DNA from 4 places in the Prochlorococcus sp. MIT 1011 genome. Region 3 is predicted to be linked to each of the others. Evidence: predicted binding sites of a transcription regulator. Region 3 holds the regulator's gene; each other region holds the start of a gene.
What was found. The regulator NtcA, encoded in region 3, controls nitrogen genes in cyanobacteria. The targets are predictions, from matches to a motif close to GTANCNNNNGNTAC.

Region 1 (4,219 bases), 740 kb from region 3:
TGATATATAAATGTAATCCTGATATAATTATTCCTGAAATTGAAGCTCTTGCAGTAGATGTATTAAAGGAAATCGAACAAAAGATAACAGTAATACCAAATGCAAGAGCTACTGCAATAACAATGAATAGAGATAAAATTAGAGATTTAGCTGCTAACGAATTAAATATAAGAACTGCAAAATTTAGTTATGCGATGAATCAATCTGAGCTTGATTTGCATGCAGAGGCGATTGGTTATCCTTTACTAATTAAACCAGTTATGAGTTCTTCGGGTAAAGGACAAAGCTTAGTTAATCATAAAAATGATTTGGCCCAGGCTTGGCATTTGGCTATTGAAAAATCAAGAGGTAAATCAAATAAAATTATATTAGAAGAATTTATAGATTTTGATTTAGAAATTACTTTATTAACTATTAGACAATTTAATGGTAAAACATTATTTTGTGCACCGATAGGACACGAGCAAAAGAATGGAGATTATCAATGTAGTTGGCAACCTGCTACATTAACTGAAAGTGTTTTAGATAAGGCTCAAAAGATAGCCAAATGTGTCACTGACAATCTTGGTGGAGTTGGTTTGTTTGGCGTTGAATTTTTTATTAAAGGTGAGGAGGTGATTTTTTCAGAGCTGTCACCAAGACCACATGACACAGGCTTAGTAACTTTGATTAGCCAAAATTTAAATGAGTTTGAATTACACCTTAGAGCTGTTTTAGGTATCCCAATTCCAGAAATAGTTTGTCATGAAGCTTCTGCGAGCAGAGTGATTTTGGCTTCCCGGACAACTTCAAACATAGCTTTTACGGGACTTGAGGATGCCTTAAGTCAATCGAATACAGGTGTATTTATATTTGGCAAGCCGAGCTCTACTGAAGGTCGTCGAATGGGAGTAGCTGTAGCAAATGCAGAAACCATCGATGAGGCAAAAATCAAAGCTGATAAAGCAGCTCAATCAATCCAATTCATAAATGAATAATTTTAATTCAGATTGTTTATCTGATTTCATTAAGTGCAAGTCGATTTGGTTTTTATTTTTGACAGAGTTAAATTGGAATCCAAGCGCAATTAACCCTCTTGAGTTGGTCCCTGAATCTTTTTGGCCTGAAGTTACGGATCTCTTGATTGAAGCTAGATATATTGGTCAAAGCAGGAATTATTACCTCAAAGAGTCTGATAAATATATGGATTATTTAAGTAAAGGTGGTAGGCCTTTTAAAGCGGATTGAAAAACATACATACTCTATTAATTCCTTACCAACTTCCTGTAGCCTCATAATTGTTAACATCTTTGTAACTGGCCTTGCCTAACAAAAACTAAATTACAATAGATTTATGGGGATAGAGGACCCAAAACTTCGTTTATTCATGCTGCTTTTGATCAATTTAATAGTGATAGTAGTTTTTAGAAACTGGGTATTAAATAACGAGGCTTTTGTGTGGTTACTTAATGGTTTACCTTCTTGAAGTGTTATGAAAGCATTTGATTCAATTTTTCTAAATATTGCTTCATCTGGGTTTAAGTCGTTAATTACTTTTACAATTTTTGCCATATTAGGATTCTTTTTTTGTTCTTTAATGACTTTTGTAATAAGAGGGAAAAGGTGGATGGTTGGTTTAGTTTAGAAAGAAAAAGAAGAGGATAACTAATTAACTTTCTAAGTGATTTAAGGGCGCTTTATAGTAAGAAATGCAACTATTTCGGTTAATACTACATAATTCACTGTTTTATGTATCACAAGGAACATCGTTTAAAGATAATTTCTGTTATTTTTGATACACGTTCAGCTAGATTTCAAGCTGCAGTAAGACTCGAGACATGGAACGGGGTCTTGAGCACTACGAGAAAGAGCAATGACTGTTCTTACTTACAGAGGCAAAGAGTACCTTCAACATAAAGAAGCTACTCCAAAAAAAGTTGTAGAACTTAGTTACAGAAGTAACATCTACACATCTAGGCAGGCAGAAGCTAAAAAGCAGATGCAAGCATCCTTAACTTACAGAGGTAATACATACCAAAAGTAATTTAAAGGAGATCTAAAAGGGGCATATATTGCCTCTTTTTTTTATGCTTATTTGCCCCATAAATATCTAGCTGAATAATAGTTTTTCTTCTATGTATTTTTGCTTGAGTTCTATTACTCTGGTTTTATGGGTGGCATCCGATGTAGAAATAATAATGACTCCGAAATAATCACAATGATTACTCAACAGTCATGGCCTAGTTGCAAGCTGCCTAAAACTCAAAAGGCACTTGAAGCTATTTATTCAATGCTCTGGAAAAGACCAAAGGTGTTTAGATGGTATTACAGGTCAAACTAATAGCTTTATTCAAGGGAAACCGAACACGCAAATCACTTAAAAGTTGTTGAAAATAATAATAAATCCTTTATTAATTAATGCAAAGATTATTTAAATCTAACAGTAGTGTATTGGCCTTGTTCATTTTTTTACCTATTACACCAAGTATTGCAGCTATTACTGTTTTTACACAGTCAGTTTTAAATGACAGACGTACTGAGGTAACGTCTATTTCCTATCATGAACAGCGAGTGATTGATGCTACTAGATATTAATGACTATTTTGCAGTTTGAGCAACCAGTAAAACTTATTATATGAATTTATTCATTGCTCATTAAAGCTTTATTTAAAGTCTTATTAAGTTTATCTCTACCTTAGTTTAAATACTCTTTACGTCATGAGATCAGTAGGTTACAAGTCATAAGTAACAGCTTTCTCAAAGTATGGTTTTAACGAAAAAGTTTAAGGCCTTTGATGACGCAATCTTAGATCTACATCCTGAGTTAAAAAAGGTTCTTAAACCTAATGATCACTATCCAGAGCTAGAAATTCTTCTAAAAAAAAGATCTGTAAATCTACCTTCTGGTTCCTTGAATACGAGGGTTATTATCAATAATGGAGAAATTGTCGAACGCGTATTCAAGACACCCATGGGCCAAGTCGTCTCGTTATTTTCAAAACCATCAAATGTAATTCTTGACAAAGTTGCTTAAAAAGTGATTTTCAACTAATCATGTTTTTTTAGATGTGAGATTCAAGCTGGAGATGATTTAAACGCCTTTTATTTATACAGGTCTCTAAACTAAACTTTTGTAAAATTTTCACTATAGCTAATAGTGTAGTTAATAACGTCAAGAAAAAATCATGGAAATAGCTGAAGCAATTAAAAAACGAAGGACCATTCATATCTTTTCCAAAAAAAGTGTTCCTAGCGAAGTAATTCAAAAATCAATAGTTGCAGCTAATCAGGCACCCTGCCACAGAAGGACCTTCCCATGGCGTTTTACCAACATTGGGATAAAAAAAAGGGAACTTCTATATCAATTACAGCTGACTCTGAAGTTTGGTGATAAGTCAATAGATGAATCTAGTTTAAAAAAAATAAAGGAAAAAATGCTTAACCCTTCCCATTTGCTTATTGCCACTCAAGTATGTACTGATAATCAAGCTCAAAGACTCGAAGATTATGCTGCTTGTGCTTGCGCGATTCAAAACCTGTCGCTTTCACTTGTCTCCGATGATGTTGCTTGCAAGTGGTCAACAGGAAAAATCACTAAAGACCCTAATACCTATCAAATCGCACAAATAAATTCAAGTGAGGAGAAAATTATTGGTTTTATTTGGATTGGATATGGAAATGAGCCGCCTTTAATCAATAGACCTTTAATTAGTACTATCTATAGAGAGAGGGATTAACCTTTTTTAACTCAAAGAAGAGAGATAATGAAACTGATAAGGAAGTGTTGAGGCCACACTGAAAACAATCATCATCATCCCTGTTTTATCTAATCGTGTCATGCTCAAAAATTGTTTTTACAAATTTAATCGAAGGATAGTTTTTGCACTGGCATTTTAGGTAGGGAGAACTAGACATCACTTAGTAATAAATTTCTGAGAAACAAGACCAAATGGGGGATAAACTTTTCTCATGATCAATATGTGAACTCACAGAAAATATGCCAGATCCTAAATCAGGTCTTAGTCCCTGTTTAAATCCGCTTAATTGCGTTTTTTTTCAAAAAGAATTTGATGATGTTGACAAGACCTTTGAGCAACTTATTAGGATTGCCCAGGAAATTCCTAGAACCAAAGTTTTAGAGGTTAATGATAAATATTGGAAAGGGGTTTGTCGTAGTTTGATTTTCAGATTTCCAGACGACTTGGAGATTTTAAAAATCGATAAGAAGATTCAAATCAAA
Region 2 (4,219 bases), 570 kb from region 3:
CTCACTCCCCATGTGGCTAAAAGTGTTTCAAGAGGACTTCCATAGAGACGTCTAATAACTGTTCGCTCTAAAAGAATTCCAACTGTTCCACTAACTAAAAAAGCAATACCAATTGCAACTATGACATACGAATCATAAAAAGGTTTTAAGAAAGAAACTTGTTTGAAAATTAATTGGGTTATGTATGTTGAATAAGCACCAAGCATCATCAATTCCCCATGAGCAAGATTGATGACACCCATTAAACCGAAGACAATTGCTAGTCCCAGTGCTGCGACGAGCAAAACTGAGCCAATAGCAACGCCATTAAAAAGGCTTTCAAGAATAAGTTGCACTAGCTTGGTTGATTTTTTTAAAGAAATAAGGAGCCCGAAGGCTCCTTATTAGAATCTATTTATAAGTCAAAAATTGAATCACATCCTATATTTTTCACCTTTCTTAGGATCAGTCCAATCACAAGCATAACCTTTTGAACTTGGATGTTTTTGGTTCCATGCTTGTGGTTCAACTACTCCAGTTTCTTCAAGGATAGTAAATCCACCCTCTGCGTTGATTTCACCGATTCTCACTGTTTGAGATAGGTGATGATTTGCCATGACTTCTACTGGCCCTTGGGGAGCATCGAATGTCTGACCAACCAATGCTTCTCTAACAGCATTGTCATCAAATGTTCCTGCATCTTCAACTGCCTGCTTCCAAAGATAAACCATGTTATAAGCAGATTCTTGAGGATCAGCTACGACACGATCACTACCCCATCTCTTCTTAAAACTCTTAGCAAATTTCTTAGAAGCTGGAGTATCAATAGACATCATGTAGTTCCACGCACCATAGTGGCCTTCAAGGAACTCAGGTCCAATCGTACTAATCTCTTCTTCCGCAATGGAGTAGTTCATTACGTAATAACCATTGGAAGGAGTAATTCCTGCGTCCTGGATTTGTTTAAAGAAAGCAACGTTTTGATCACCGTTCAAAGTGTTAACGATGATTCCACCATCAGGAAGAGCAACTTTAATCTTGGAGATAATAGGAGCTACCTCTGTATTACCTAAAGGTAGATAGTCTTCTCCAACAACTTTACCGCCAAGTTGTTTAACTTGAGCTTTAGTAATTGTGTTAGAAGTTCTTGGGAAAACATAATCAGAACCAACTAAGAAGAAATCTCCTCCAGCCGCTGGTGAGCGCTTGTACATGAAATCAGTAGCAGGCTCAGATTGCTGATTAGGAGTCGCTCCTGTATAGAAGATGTTATTGGAGCACTCTTGTGCTTCATATTGAATAGGGTAATAAAGGAATGCATCTTTAGATTCATAAACCGGAAGCATTGCCTTACGACTAGCAGAAGTCCAGCCGCCAAAGACAACTGGTACTCCATCCTGATCAATTAACTTCTTGGATTTCTCAGCGAAGGTAGGCCAATCCGATGCACCATCTTCAACGATGTACTCAATTTTATAGCTTTTACCGTCGACTGTTACACCGCCAGCTGCATTAATTTCCTCAATAGCCATTTTCTCTGTATCAACAAGAGTTGATTCGGAGATTGCCATTGTCCCCGATAAGGAGTGGAGAATTCCAACAGTTACGGTGTCATCAAAGTTGCTTGAGGAATCTGATCCACCACAAGCAGTAACAGTTACTGCCAATGAGGCAGTAGCTAAACCTGCAAAAATGCGCTTTGAAAGCTTCATGAATTACTAACTAAATTCGTTGTTTGCCCAACTTGGGGGTTTACGAAAAGTATCCAACTGAACACCCATCTTTTTGTAGCAAATGAAACTGTTTTAGCTATTTCAGTAAACGAAGATGCATTTCAGTATTCGTTCATACCTTTTGACGATCAGAAGGTATCTGATTACACAAAAACTCTTCAATTATTTCTATCCCTTCCCCTGTTTTTGTATTGGTAAAGCACCAGGGAAGATTCTCCCGCATTAATAAAGTATCCCTCTCCATTATTTTCAAGCTTGCGCCAACCATTTCAGCGAGGTCAATCTTATTGATCACTAATAAATCCGAACGTGTTATGCCTGGTCCACCTTTCCTGGGTATCTTATCCCCTGCCGCGACATCAATAATATATATACATATGTCAACTAACTCAGGGCTAAAACTTGCAGCAAGATTATCTCCACCACTTTCAACAAATACTAAATCTAAAGTTGTAAATTTATGCTCTAGCTCTTCAACCGCAATACGGTTTATAGAGCAATCTTCCCTTATCGCTGTATGTGGGCATCCTCCAGTTTCCACTCCTTTGATTCGTTCTGGTGCTAAAGCCTTTGAATTAGTCAAAAATTTCGCATCTTCTTGAGTATAGATATCATTTGTTACTACGGCGATCTCTAATTGATCTTTAAGGTTTTCACATAGTCTCTGAATGATAGCCGTTTTACCAGATCCAACTGGACCAGCTATTCCAACTCTTAATTTACTTTCCATTAGCTTCTAAATAATCTTGAATAAAGTTCTACATGCGACTGTTGTGCCATAATAGCTCCTACATCGCTAACCCAAATTTCTTTAGGATTCTGTTCCAATAAGTAACTTGCTTGAGACTTAATAAGTACTAGAGATTTCTTTTGAAGCTTTTGAGCTTTTGTTGGCCCTAATGACAATAGCCTTAATGCCGCACTTAATTGATTGGCTACCCAGCTATATAAATAACCCTCCACCATATCAATTTGAGTTATGTCCAAGCATACTCCAGCCCAAGCCCAAGCTATAGGCCATATCAATTTCTTTTCATGATCAGGAAGAGGATGATCCAGATCAATTAACAGCTGTAGTAAAGATTCGCCCATTTGTTTTTGTTGAGATCTAACCTCCGGAGAATCTCTTAATGAACCAAGCCAAGAATTCCACTCTTCAATAATTAACTTATATTGAACATCTGTATGATCACTCCAATTCGCTAAATCTCTCATTAAGTGCGAAATTGAGCTGGCCTCAATTGTTATTTGACCTCGAGAAAGTTCACTTTCAATCCAATTGAAAAGTGTCGTCTCGTCATACACTTTTTTATTTTGAACAAGCCATTCTAACCCTTCTGAGTAACTAAAGGCGCCAATTGGTAATGATGGGCTCATTAATTGTAAAAGCTCAAGTTTCATAAACTGAATTAATCAATCCTCATACTCGTAAGCACCTATCTCAGGAGAAAAAGGTCTTTGAAAAGTTTCTATTGAAAAGCCTTGGCCTTCTAACATCTTTTTCATAACTACATCATTGAGTAAATATAACTCTTTATCGTGCAACTCAATCTCAACATGTCTATTGCCTAAATGATAAGCAGCTTTTAACAATTTCAATCTATTTTCTGAGCTAATTCTTATTACATCTTCATGAGCAGCCTCTATGCTTACAAAAATTTGTGAATTCTCACTTTTCAATACCTCTCCAGGGATCAAGCGGCCTCCTCCTCTAGGCAAATTTAACATCACATCAGTTCCATCTAAAGTTGATCGTTTGCCCCTAAGCTGAGTCCTCTCTTTTGCAGACAAAGGAAGTAAGAGGCATTGTCCAATGACTTGAGCACTAATTCTCTTAGTGAGATAGATTAATTCGTGAGACAAGCTTCAATTCTTTATAGATTTCAATTTTATAGATCATGTCTACCAGATCAGAAATTTATTATTTTCTCAAAACCAATTAAACAAAAACGATAAATCTATTTAATGACCTCTCAATGGCATGGAACTTGTGATCTAAGGCTTTACAAGAAGCCAAAGTCTAACAATAGAGATATTGTCAAAACAATTCATCAAGCAAAATGCACTGCTCCATTAAAATTAATGAAGGTTTTCAATGATAAAAAAGATGGGAGATGCGAAATACCAATTCTCCATAGTGCTGGTGGAATTGTTGGAGGTGACCAACTCACAATAAATATAAATGCTGAAGAAAATAGCAGTGCTATTTGTTCTTCGGTAGCAGCTCAAAAAGTTTATGGAAGCAGAGGTAGATCAAAACTAAATCCGCAAGGAAGATGGGCAAATCAAAAATGTTTTTTTCAAATTGAAAGAAATTCTGACTTTGAATGGATCCCTCAAGAATTAATTGTCTATCAGGGAGGTCTTTTCGAACAAAATATGACTGTTAATCTTGATCCTTCATCGAGCTTTTTATGTGTTGATTTGGTTCGCTTGGGAAGGACTGCTGCGGGAGAAGAACTTGGTAGTGGAGTATGGAGATCATCTTTGGAAATCTTTAGGGAGAA
Region 3 (4,219 bases):
AATTCCTCTAGCAGGGAAAGTTTTAACAATATTATTAAATCTGAAGCTCCTAGAAATCATAACTAATTTTGCCAATTTAAAGCTGAAGCAACTACTGGATATACTTGCGAAAAAATATTTTTACATTCTTGTGCAATATTCATATGTTCTTTTTGCGTCCCATGGCCAGTTCTTAGATTGATGTAATGAATCCAAGAACGACATGAACCTGTCATATAAATCCTAGTTGGTGTAGCAAGTGGAAGTACAAATCTCGCACATTCTTTTGCTATTCCAGCTTCAAGCATTTCTTCATAAAGTTTTTTATTTAGATTGAATTGACGTTTGATTTTCTCATTAAATTGATTAATAACTTCTTCTGATAAATCTGAAATAGAATTTTGTCTATTTTTATTATCTTGTCTTCTTAATTCTGGTATGGGTATTTCTCCTAATTGTCTGCTATCTGCATATCGTTGAGAGAATTCTTGAAAAGTAAATGACCGATGTCTTAATATTTGCGCGGCGATTCCTCTTGTGGTTTCTATTTGTAAAGTCATATAAGCTTGCTCAAATACACTCCAATGTTCATTTTTAATGCAATATCCCAATAATTTACTAAAATCATTGTTATCTTGATTTTTGGGATTGCTTACTCTAGCTATGTATGCCATGCTTTTCTCGGCATCTGGTGTTGAAGTTATTAATTGAACAAGACTCATATTTAAACTTTTGCTAGAGTTACTTTCTCTTGTTGATGTTGATATTTGCCTTGCCTATCACTATAAGTAGTTTCGCAAGGGTCACCTTCAAAAAACAGTAATTGACAGATTCCTTCATCTGCATAAATCCTGCAATCAGCACCAGAACTATTACTAAATTCAAGAGTTAGATGACCTTCCCAGCTTGCTTCTGCAGGGGTTGTATTGACAATTATTCCCAAGCGAGCGTAAGTGCTTTTACCAAGGCAAATAACAGTAATATTTGGCGGAACTTTCATTTTCTCTAATGCCACACCAAGACCATAAGAGTGGGCAGGTAAAATAAAGTATTTACCATCCTCATCTTCTTTTAAATCAGTAGATTCTAAATTTGCAGGATTAAATTTTTTTGGATTCATTACTGTTCCAGGAACATGTTTGAAAATCAAAAATTCTTTTGAAGAAAGACGCAAATCATATCCATACGATGAGCAACCAAAGCTTAAAACAGGTGATTTTTTTAATTCAGGTTCCAGATGTCTTATTAGTTTTTCCTGAAATGGTTCAAGCATTCCTAAAGAAGCCTGCTGTGAAATCCAAAGATCGTTCTTTAACATTTAATTTCAGCGTAATTCGGTAATTTGATCAGCCATCTCAATCACTTTAGAAGGGATTGATTGTCCTGTAAGAATGACATCTGTAGATGATGGGCGATTATTGATCATAGAAATCAAATCATTTTCTTCAATAAAACCTAGGTTAATTGCTACTCCAATCTCATCAAGCACGATCTTATCTAATCTTTTTTCAACTATACGTTTTTTACAAAATTCCCATAGTTCTTTAATGGCTTTCTCTTCAGATTTTTTCTTTAGGGACAAATTTTCTTCAGGGAACTCTCCTGGCAAGCAAGTTTCAATAGCTGGCCTCAGCCATTCTAATCGACCACAAAGATTGATTGCTCCATTTGGACCTTGATTAACTCCGCCTTTCAAAAATTGAGATATTAAGACTTTGCTTCCTAATCCAGCAGACCGTAAAGCCTCACTTAAAACAACTGAAAAACTACCTCTAAAAGGAGAGGTATGTATTTGTACTTGTCCTTGAGTTTTAACTAGTTGTAAAGGAGGCGTATGGGGAACTGCTCTAAGCGATGAGCCCATGGGCGGTGATAAATCCTTCCTTTGAGCATTAATGCTTGATCCTGCATTCATATCAAATTCGATCTTAATGACCTCTTCTTAACCTAGCGCTATAAAATTTCAAATCAACCAAGACAACACCATCTGTGGTGTATGAAAAAATTTTGGCGTCAAATATGTTTTAGACTTGAAGCGGTTTGAAGCAAGAGATGAAATTTTTTTAATAGTTTTCAATTTTATTTTAAGCTTATAGTATTAAAAGTTAGAATTTTTACAAAGAAAAGGGTTGAGTGGAGGATTAAGGCTGAAAAAAGTCTCTATGGCTACATATCGTTTTTTCACAACTACTTAATGTTCTCAGAACGATAAATTAAATATGGTCACTTCTTTTCGTGGCTTTACGCGTTTCAACCAACCCAAAAATAGCCAGATGGCTGTTAATTCATCATCATCTTTGCCTCCGAACCAAACTTTGTTGGACGTAATTAAGTCTCTTGATGGTGTTTCTACTGAAGTAGTAGATAGGTCAAAAACAATTTTCTTTCCTGGTGATCCTGCAGAAAGGGTTTATTTGATTAGGCGTGGTGCTGTTCGTTTAAGTAGGGTATATGAAACAGGTGAAGAAATTACAGTTGCTTTATTGAGAGAAAATAGTCTTTTTGGTGTTTTATCTTTATTGACAGGAAATAGATCAGATCGTTTTTATCATGCTGTTGCATTTACTCGTGTTGAGCTTGTATCGGCCCCAGCAACATCAGTAAGGAATGCAATTGAACAAGATGCTTCAGTTGGTTTGTTGCTTCTCCAAGGGTTATCAAGTCGAGTACTTCAAACCGAAACAATGATTGAAACGTTAACTCATAGAGATATGTCCTCTAGGCTTGCAAGTTTTTTGCTTGTTTTATGTAGAGACTTTGGTGTACCTGGGGAAAAGGGAGTAACAATTGACTTGAGACTTTCTCATCAAGCTATTGCTGAAGCAATAGGTTCAACCAGAGTCACTATTACACGACTACTAGGTGAGTTAAAAAGCTCGTCATTATTGGCAATAGATAGGAAAAAAATAACTATATTTGATCCAATAGCGTTAGCAAAAAGATTTAATTGAAGCCATTACATACTAAGGTTTAGGAGGTTTGATTAATTCTTCTTCCTCTCTGTGACTGTCTGGCTGAAAATTCTTTTAATATTAATCCTAGGTGGAATACTTTCTACTCTAGGAGATCGTTTAGGTTCTAAAGTTGGCAAGGCTCGTTTAAGTATTTTTAAATTAAGGCCAAAAAGTACAGCTGTTTTAATAACTGTTTTTACTGGAAGTATTATTAGTGCTATTTCATTTGCAACTATGATTGTATTTGATAGGGATTTAAGGATAGGACTATTTCAATTAGAGGATATTCGAGAAAAGATTATAGATAGTGAAAAAGAATTAAAAAAATTAGAAAAAAATCTATATGCTTTTAGAAGTGGAAATGTAGTAATAAGTAGTGGTCAAACTTTAGTTACTAAGACTGTTAAACTAAATAAAAATAGTGATATAAAAAAATTTATAGAAAGTATATTACAGAAGGCTAATCTTTATGCTTTTAACTTATTAAAAACAAATCAGTCTACTTATCGAAGAATATTATTAGTTCGTAAAGATGATATTGAGAAGCTTGAAAATAAAATAGCTGATAATAGGAGTTGGGTAGTTAGGATTAAATCAGCAGGAAATATACTTAGAGGTGAAAATTATGTTTATGCATTTCCTGAAGTCACATTAAATAAAATCATTACAAGAAAAGGAGAAGTTATTGCTCTAGAAAATATATCTTTATCTGATTCTGATGCTGAATCTATTAGTAAAAAGATTAATCTTTTAATTGCTTCAACTTTGGCTGAGGTAAGGCGTCGAGGATCGTTAAGTTCTGAGTTGCAAGTTAATGCTAATCAAATTAATAATTTAGGAAAATATCTAGTTAATCAAAAAAAAGGGGATTTCCAAATTATTGCTAGGGCTGTTGATAATAATCAAAGTGCAGATAAAGTCTCAGTATCATTAGAGCTGAAATCTTTAGAAGGAATTATAAAAAAGAAGAATTAAATGAGTTTTTATATATCAATAGATCCAGGTAAAAAAAAATGTGGCTTATTATTGGCTAATATTCAATCCGGAAAAGTAATTGAGGCAGGCATAGCTTCGTTGAATAAATGTTATGAATTAGTTTCTTTTTGGAATGAAAATTATAATATTAGCAAGATCATCATTGGTGATGGAACTAATTGTAAATTTATAAAGAATGAATTGAAACGAAAAAATCTTTTTAATATAAATTATGTTAATGAGAAAGGATCAACTTTAAGAGCAAGGTTTAGATATTGGGAAATTTGGCCACCAAATTATTTTATTCGTTG
Region 4 (4,219 bases), 330 kb from region 3:
GAAAGTAAGAAAAATAATTTTTTATAAAATCGAATTAATTGCTAATTCGATTCATAAATTTGGAAAAGATGTCGGGGCTACCATTGGCTCTATTAATCAATGCTTTATCTTTGCCAAGAGGACTAAACCAATTCATAAAACGAGAGAATGAATCAGATTTATTACTTAAAAATATTTTTTCTTTTGCCTTAAAATTTGAAATAAGTAAATCTTTTAGTACATCTTTTAATTCATCTTGAGGGACAGACTTTTTTATTAATTCTCCTAATTTATAATTAGGTCCTTGTGATCCACCAATGCTTATATCATAAGCTTCAACAGTTTTTCCTTCTTTGTCTTTAGCTTTTTTACCCGTTAAACCAATTCCTCCCATGTAGGCTTGGCCACAACTATTAGGACACCCTGTCCAATGAATCTTTAATTCGTCTTTCAAATCTAATTCTTTGTCTAATTCATGAGAGATTTTTAAAGCTTGATCTTTTGTATTTGTCAGAGCGAAACCACAATAAGTATTTCCAGTACAAGAAACAGTACCTGCTGCAATCGTTTCTGGTTCTAATGGAAACTTTTGTAAGATAGATTGCTCCTTAAATTTCTCAATTAGATTTTTATCTATACCAGTAAAAATAATATTTTGATCTTCGGTTAGTCTTATTTCCTTATTACCAAAATTATTGCAGATATTCGCTAGATCTTGTAAATCTTCAGCCAAAAGGCGACCTACTGGCACATGAATTCCTGCATAATATTTATTTTCTTGCTTTTGAGGATGAATTCCAAAAAATGACCTTGGTTTATCTGAAAATATTGAACCTGGATCTTCTTTTAATTCTCCATATTTTTTTTCGACAAGAGCTCTAAATTCCTCAATCCCAATTTTATCTAAATAAAATCTAAACCTACCTTTAGGTCTTATATTTCTTTCTCCATTATCTCTCCATAGGGATATAATGATTGATGTTAATTCATAAATTTTTTCTTCTTCAACCCAGGCATTTAATGGAACTGCATATTCATTCATTACTGATGAAAGTACACCTCCAATCCAAACACTAAAACCTAAAATATTATTAATTTTTACCGGATGAAAAATCAAATCATTATGTAAAAGAAAATTATCTTTAGAACCTGCTATAGCTGTATTCCATTTTCTTGGAAGATTTGAAAATTCTGAATTTCCTTTGCCTTCATTAGTTAAATGATCTTGCATTCTTGAGGTATATTTTCTTGTGTCTATAATTTCTTCCGGATCAACCCCAGCGATTGGATTGCCAGTAACATTTCTTGGATTATCAAATCCAGATTGAGTTGTTGATATGTTTACTTTTTCTAATCTATTTAATATCTCAGGTAAATCACTAATTAAGACACCTCTAAGTTGTATATTTTGTCTAGTTGTTATATCACAACTTCCATTTTCTCCATATCTAGCAACAATTGATGCAATTACTTTTAGCTGTTCTGCATTAATTATTCCATTAGGTATTCTTAGCCTTAACATGAACTTGCCAGGTGTTTTTGGCCTCCAAAACATTCCATACCATTTCAATCTTAATTCTAAATCAGTTTTATCCATTTCCTCCCAACCCATTTCAGCAAATTTATCTATATCCTTTCCTATTTCAAGTCCATCCTTAGCAGCTTTATTTTTTTCAACTTGATTTAGTTTTTTACCTTCTAGATAGTACTGAGTCATCAAAATCTGTAATTAATATTATTAATTAACCGTCAAAACCTAAACTTTGTATGTATCAGTTATTACCAAATTGTTTATTCTTTTTGGTAACATCTAATACAACGTACATATCTATTTAATTGATTAATTGGTTTTCAAATTTACCCATTTAGTATTGGCGTCCAATTTCTCCGAGGCTTCTAATCGCTCCACTTTTGAGCATTTCCCAAACCTCTTTCATAGCAAAGAGGTCTCTATGAAAAGTACTTTTGAATCTTTTTCTTCCTCTGTATTGAGTCTTTCTTCGATCAACCCCCTCTCCTCGCCTGAAATTATTTGTTCTCGAGTATCTAGAATTTCTCATCATCTCAATTTTAATAAATTAGTTGAAAGTACTAATACATCTTCAGATGTCCATCAACAGTTGTCTTTGTTACCAAATAGAATTAATTGTGAGCCTCCTCACCATTTACATTTATTAGTTCATGGTTCTCGAGGTGGTGCGATACATCCATCTCTTCTTTCTTTGGTTGACCAATTAAAAAGGCTTAAAAATCGCTCTGTTTCAATAGAGGCTTTAACTGATGACAATCCAGAACAAATTGACATCGGTAATAGATCAGTGTTTTTAGTTCCTCTTTTTTTGTTACCTGGAAGTCATGTTTGTATTGATGTACCAAAAATATTTAAACGTTTGCAAGAAGATGGACAAAATATAAAATTGTTTCCTTTCCTAGGTTCTTTTATACCATGGCTATCATTAATAGATGATCTGATAACTAGTCAGAGTCCTTTTGTTAAACCTGCATTGATTCATCACCCTGTCTCTTCAGATACTTCAAGTATTTTTCTTAAGTCCTTAGAAAAATTCCTAAATATTCCTCTTTATTCATGGTCTAGATGGAATCAAGATATTTTTAAAAAGGAGAAGAATTATCTTCCTATTCCCTATCTTTTGACTCCTAACAAAAATGTAGAAATTGATAGTCAAGGAGAGCAGCTTAAATCTTTGCTTGAGATTGATATTATTCATGGTGGTCTTGTTAATATTTTGGGTAACTTGCCATGAATACACATCAGTTTGGCACTGTGTATCTTGTCGGAGCAGGTCCTGGTGATCCCGATTTATTAACAGTTAAAGCGCAAAAACTAATTAGTAAATGTGATGCGCTTGTATACGACTCTTTAGTTCCTGTAGAGCTACTTGAATTAGTTTCTTCAAATTGTCAACTTCATTCAGTAGGTAAGAGGCGTGGTCATCATTCGGTTCCTCAGAGGACAACGAATGATATTTTGTTTGATTTAGCAAAGAGTTATTCTTGCATTGTTAGATTAAAAGGTGGTGATCCATTTTTGTTTGGTAGAGGTGCGGAAGAAGCTTCTTATCTGCATAAAAAAGGGGTTCCAGTACAAGTAGTACCCGGGGTTACATCAGGTATAGCTGCTCCTGCTTATGTTGGGATACCTATTACTCATAGACTTGCTGGATCTTCAGTCACTTTTGTGACTGGACATGAGGGGATTGATAAAAAACGCCCAGCTGTAAATTGGCGATCTTTAGCGAAATCCAGTGATGGAATCGTTATATATATGGGTGTTCATAATTTAAAATTTATCTCAGCAGAGTTGATTGCTGGTGGTATGCATCCTGAGACTTCTGCGGCAGTTATTGAGCAGGGGACTGTAATTGGTCAACGTTATATTAAGAGCCCTTTGGTAAAGCTTTTTGACCGAGTACAAGAAGAAAATTTAAGGTCTCCTGCGATTGTTGTAATAGGTTCAGTTGTGGATTTTCAAGTAGAGGCTTGCTCTCCAAAGCCAGCTGAAGTGACATTTCCAATTCCTATATAGATAGTTTGTCAGATATTATTTTTAGATTTTTAATAAACTCAGCCAAAATTCTTTGGGGTTAGTTGATATTTTTAATTCTTTTTTGTTTATTTTTTGAATCGGACGACAACTTAAACTATTAATTAAAAACCATTCATCATTATCTTTTGGTGTCGCTTCAATGAGAGCTTCTTTTATTATATTCAAATCAATTCCTCGTTGACGCATTATGCCAGGTAGACAACCACTATTAGATGGTGGAGTCAACCAATTATTTTCTCTTTTTACTAATATATTTGCTGTAGTGGCGCAACATATTTCACCTTGACTATTTAATAATATTGCATCATTAAAGCCTGCATTCTTTGCTTCTATGCGCGCTTGAATTCCTTGGTTATAGGAAAATGTTTTACAAAAACTCAATCGGCTAAAAGAATTTCTTCTTTCAGTTTGACTAATTATTGTAGATATAGATTCAAAATTTGGTTGATAAGAATCTATCTCCAACCAAAAACTATGATGGCTTGTCTTGCTGATATCAATTCCACGTTGTTTTGATGCTCCTCGAGTCCAATTAATACGAATTACTCCATTGACATTATTTAATTGCGATCGGTTAATGCCATCTTCAATGAGTGAAATCAACCATTCTTTTGATGGCGGGGGATTCATTTCTAAAATACTTGCACTTTCTTCCCATCTATTTAAATGCTC

Region 1: the regulator NtcA is predicted to act here: its motif matches at 1,731-1,744, upstream of SIB75_RS05195 (DUF4278 domain-containing protein).
Region 2: the regulator NtcA is predicted to act here: its motif matches at 1,767-1,780, upstream of urtA (urea ABC transporter substrate-binding protein).
Region 4: the regulator NtcA is predicted to act here: its motif matches at 1,749-1,762, upstream of SIB75_RS11345 (ferredoxin--nitrite reductase).

The regions. Positions count from the first base shown of each region.
Region 1 covers NZ_CP138983.1:856,198-860,416, forward strand. Annotated here, with positions in the region: gene purT (formate-dependent phosphoribosylglycinamide formyltransferase) at 1-977, shown strand, start outside; gene SIB75_RS05185 (hypothetical protein) at 970-1,227, shown strand; gene SIB75_RS05190 (hypothetical protein) at 1,321-1,551, opposite strand; gene SIB75_RS05195 (DUF4278 domain-containing protein) at 1,853-2,023, shown strand; gene SIB75_RS05200 (hypothetical protein) at 2,744-3,013, shown strand; gene SIB75_RS05205 (nitroreductase family protein) at 3,165-3,716, shown strand; gene SIB75_RS05210 (DUF1499 domain-containing protein) at 3,977-4,219, shown strand, end outside.
Region 2 covers NZ_CP138983.1:232,756-236,974, reverse strand. Annotated here, with positions in the region: gene urtB (urea ABC transporter permease subunit UrtB) at 1-335, opposite strand, end outside; gene urtA (urea ABC transporter substrate-binding protein) at 414-1,691, opposite strand; gene ureG (urease accessory protein UreG) at 1,825-2,442, opposite strand; gene SIB75_RS01230 (urease accessory protein UreF) at 2,442-3,113, opposite strand; gene ureE (urease accessory protein UreE) at 3,126-3,575, opposite strand; gene SIB75_RS01220 (urease accessory protein UreD) at 3,678-4,219, shown strand, end outside.
Region 3 covers NZ_CP138983.1:1,599,684-1,603,902, reverse strand. Annotated here, with positions in the region: gene SIB75_RS09630 (thioredoxin domain-containing protein) at 1-66, shown strand, start outside; gene thyX (FAD-dependent thymidylate synthase) at 63-701, opposite strand; gene dcd (dCTP deaminase) at 704-1,297, opposite strand; gene SIB75_RS09615 (cob(I)yrinic acid a,c-diamide adenosyltransferase) at 1,304-1,894, opposite strand; gene ntcA (global nitrogen regulator NtcA) at 2,199-2,930, shown strand; gene SIB75_RS09605 (DUF3084 domain-containing protein) at 2,982-3,908, shown strand; gene SIB75_RS09600 (hypothetical protein) at 3,909-4,219, shown strand, end outside.
Region 4 covers NZ_CP138983.1:1,931,032-1,935,250, forward strand. Annotated here, with positions in the region: gene SIB75_RS11345 (ferredoxin--nitrite reductase) at 35-1,696, opposite strand; gene SIB75_RS11350 (CbiX/SirB N-terminal domain-containing protein) at 1,932-2,744, shown strand; gene cobA (uroporphyrinogen-III C-methyltransferase) at 2,741-3,526, shown strand; gene SIB75_RS11360 (aminotransferase class IV) at 3,548-4,219, opposite strand, start outside.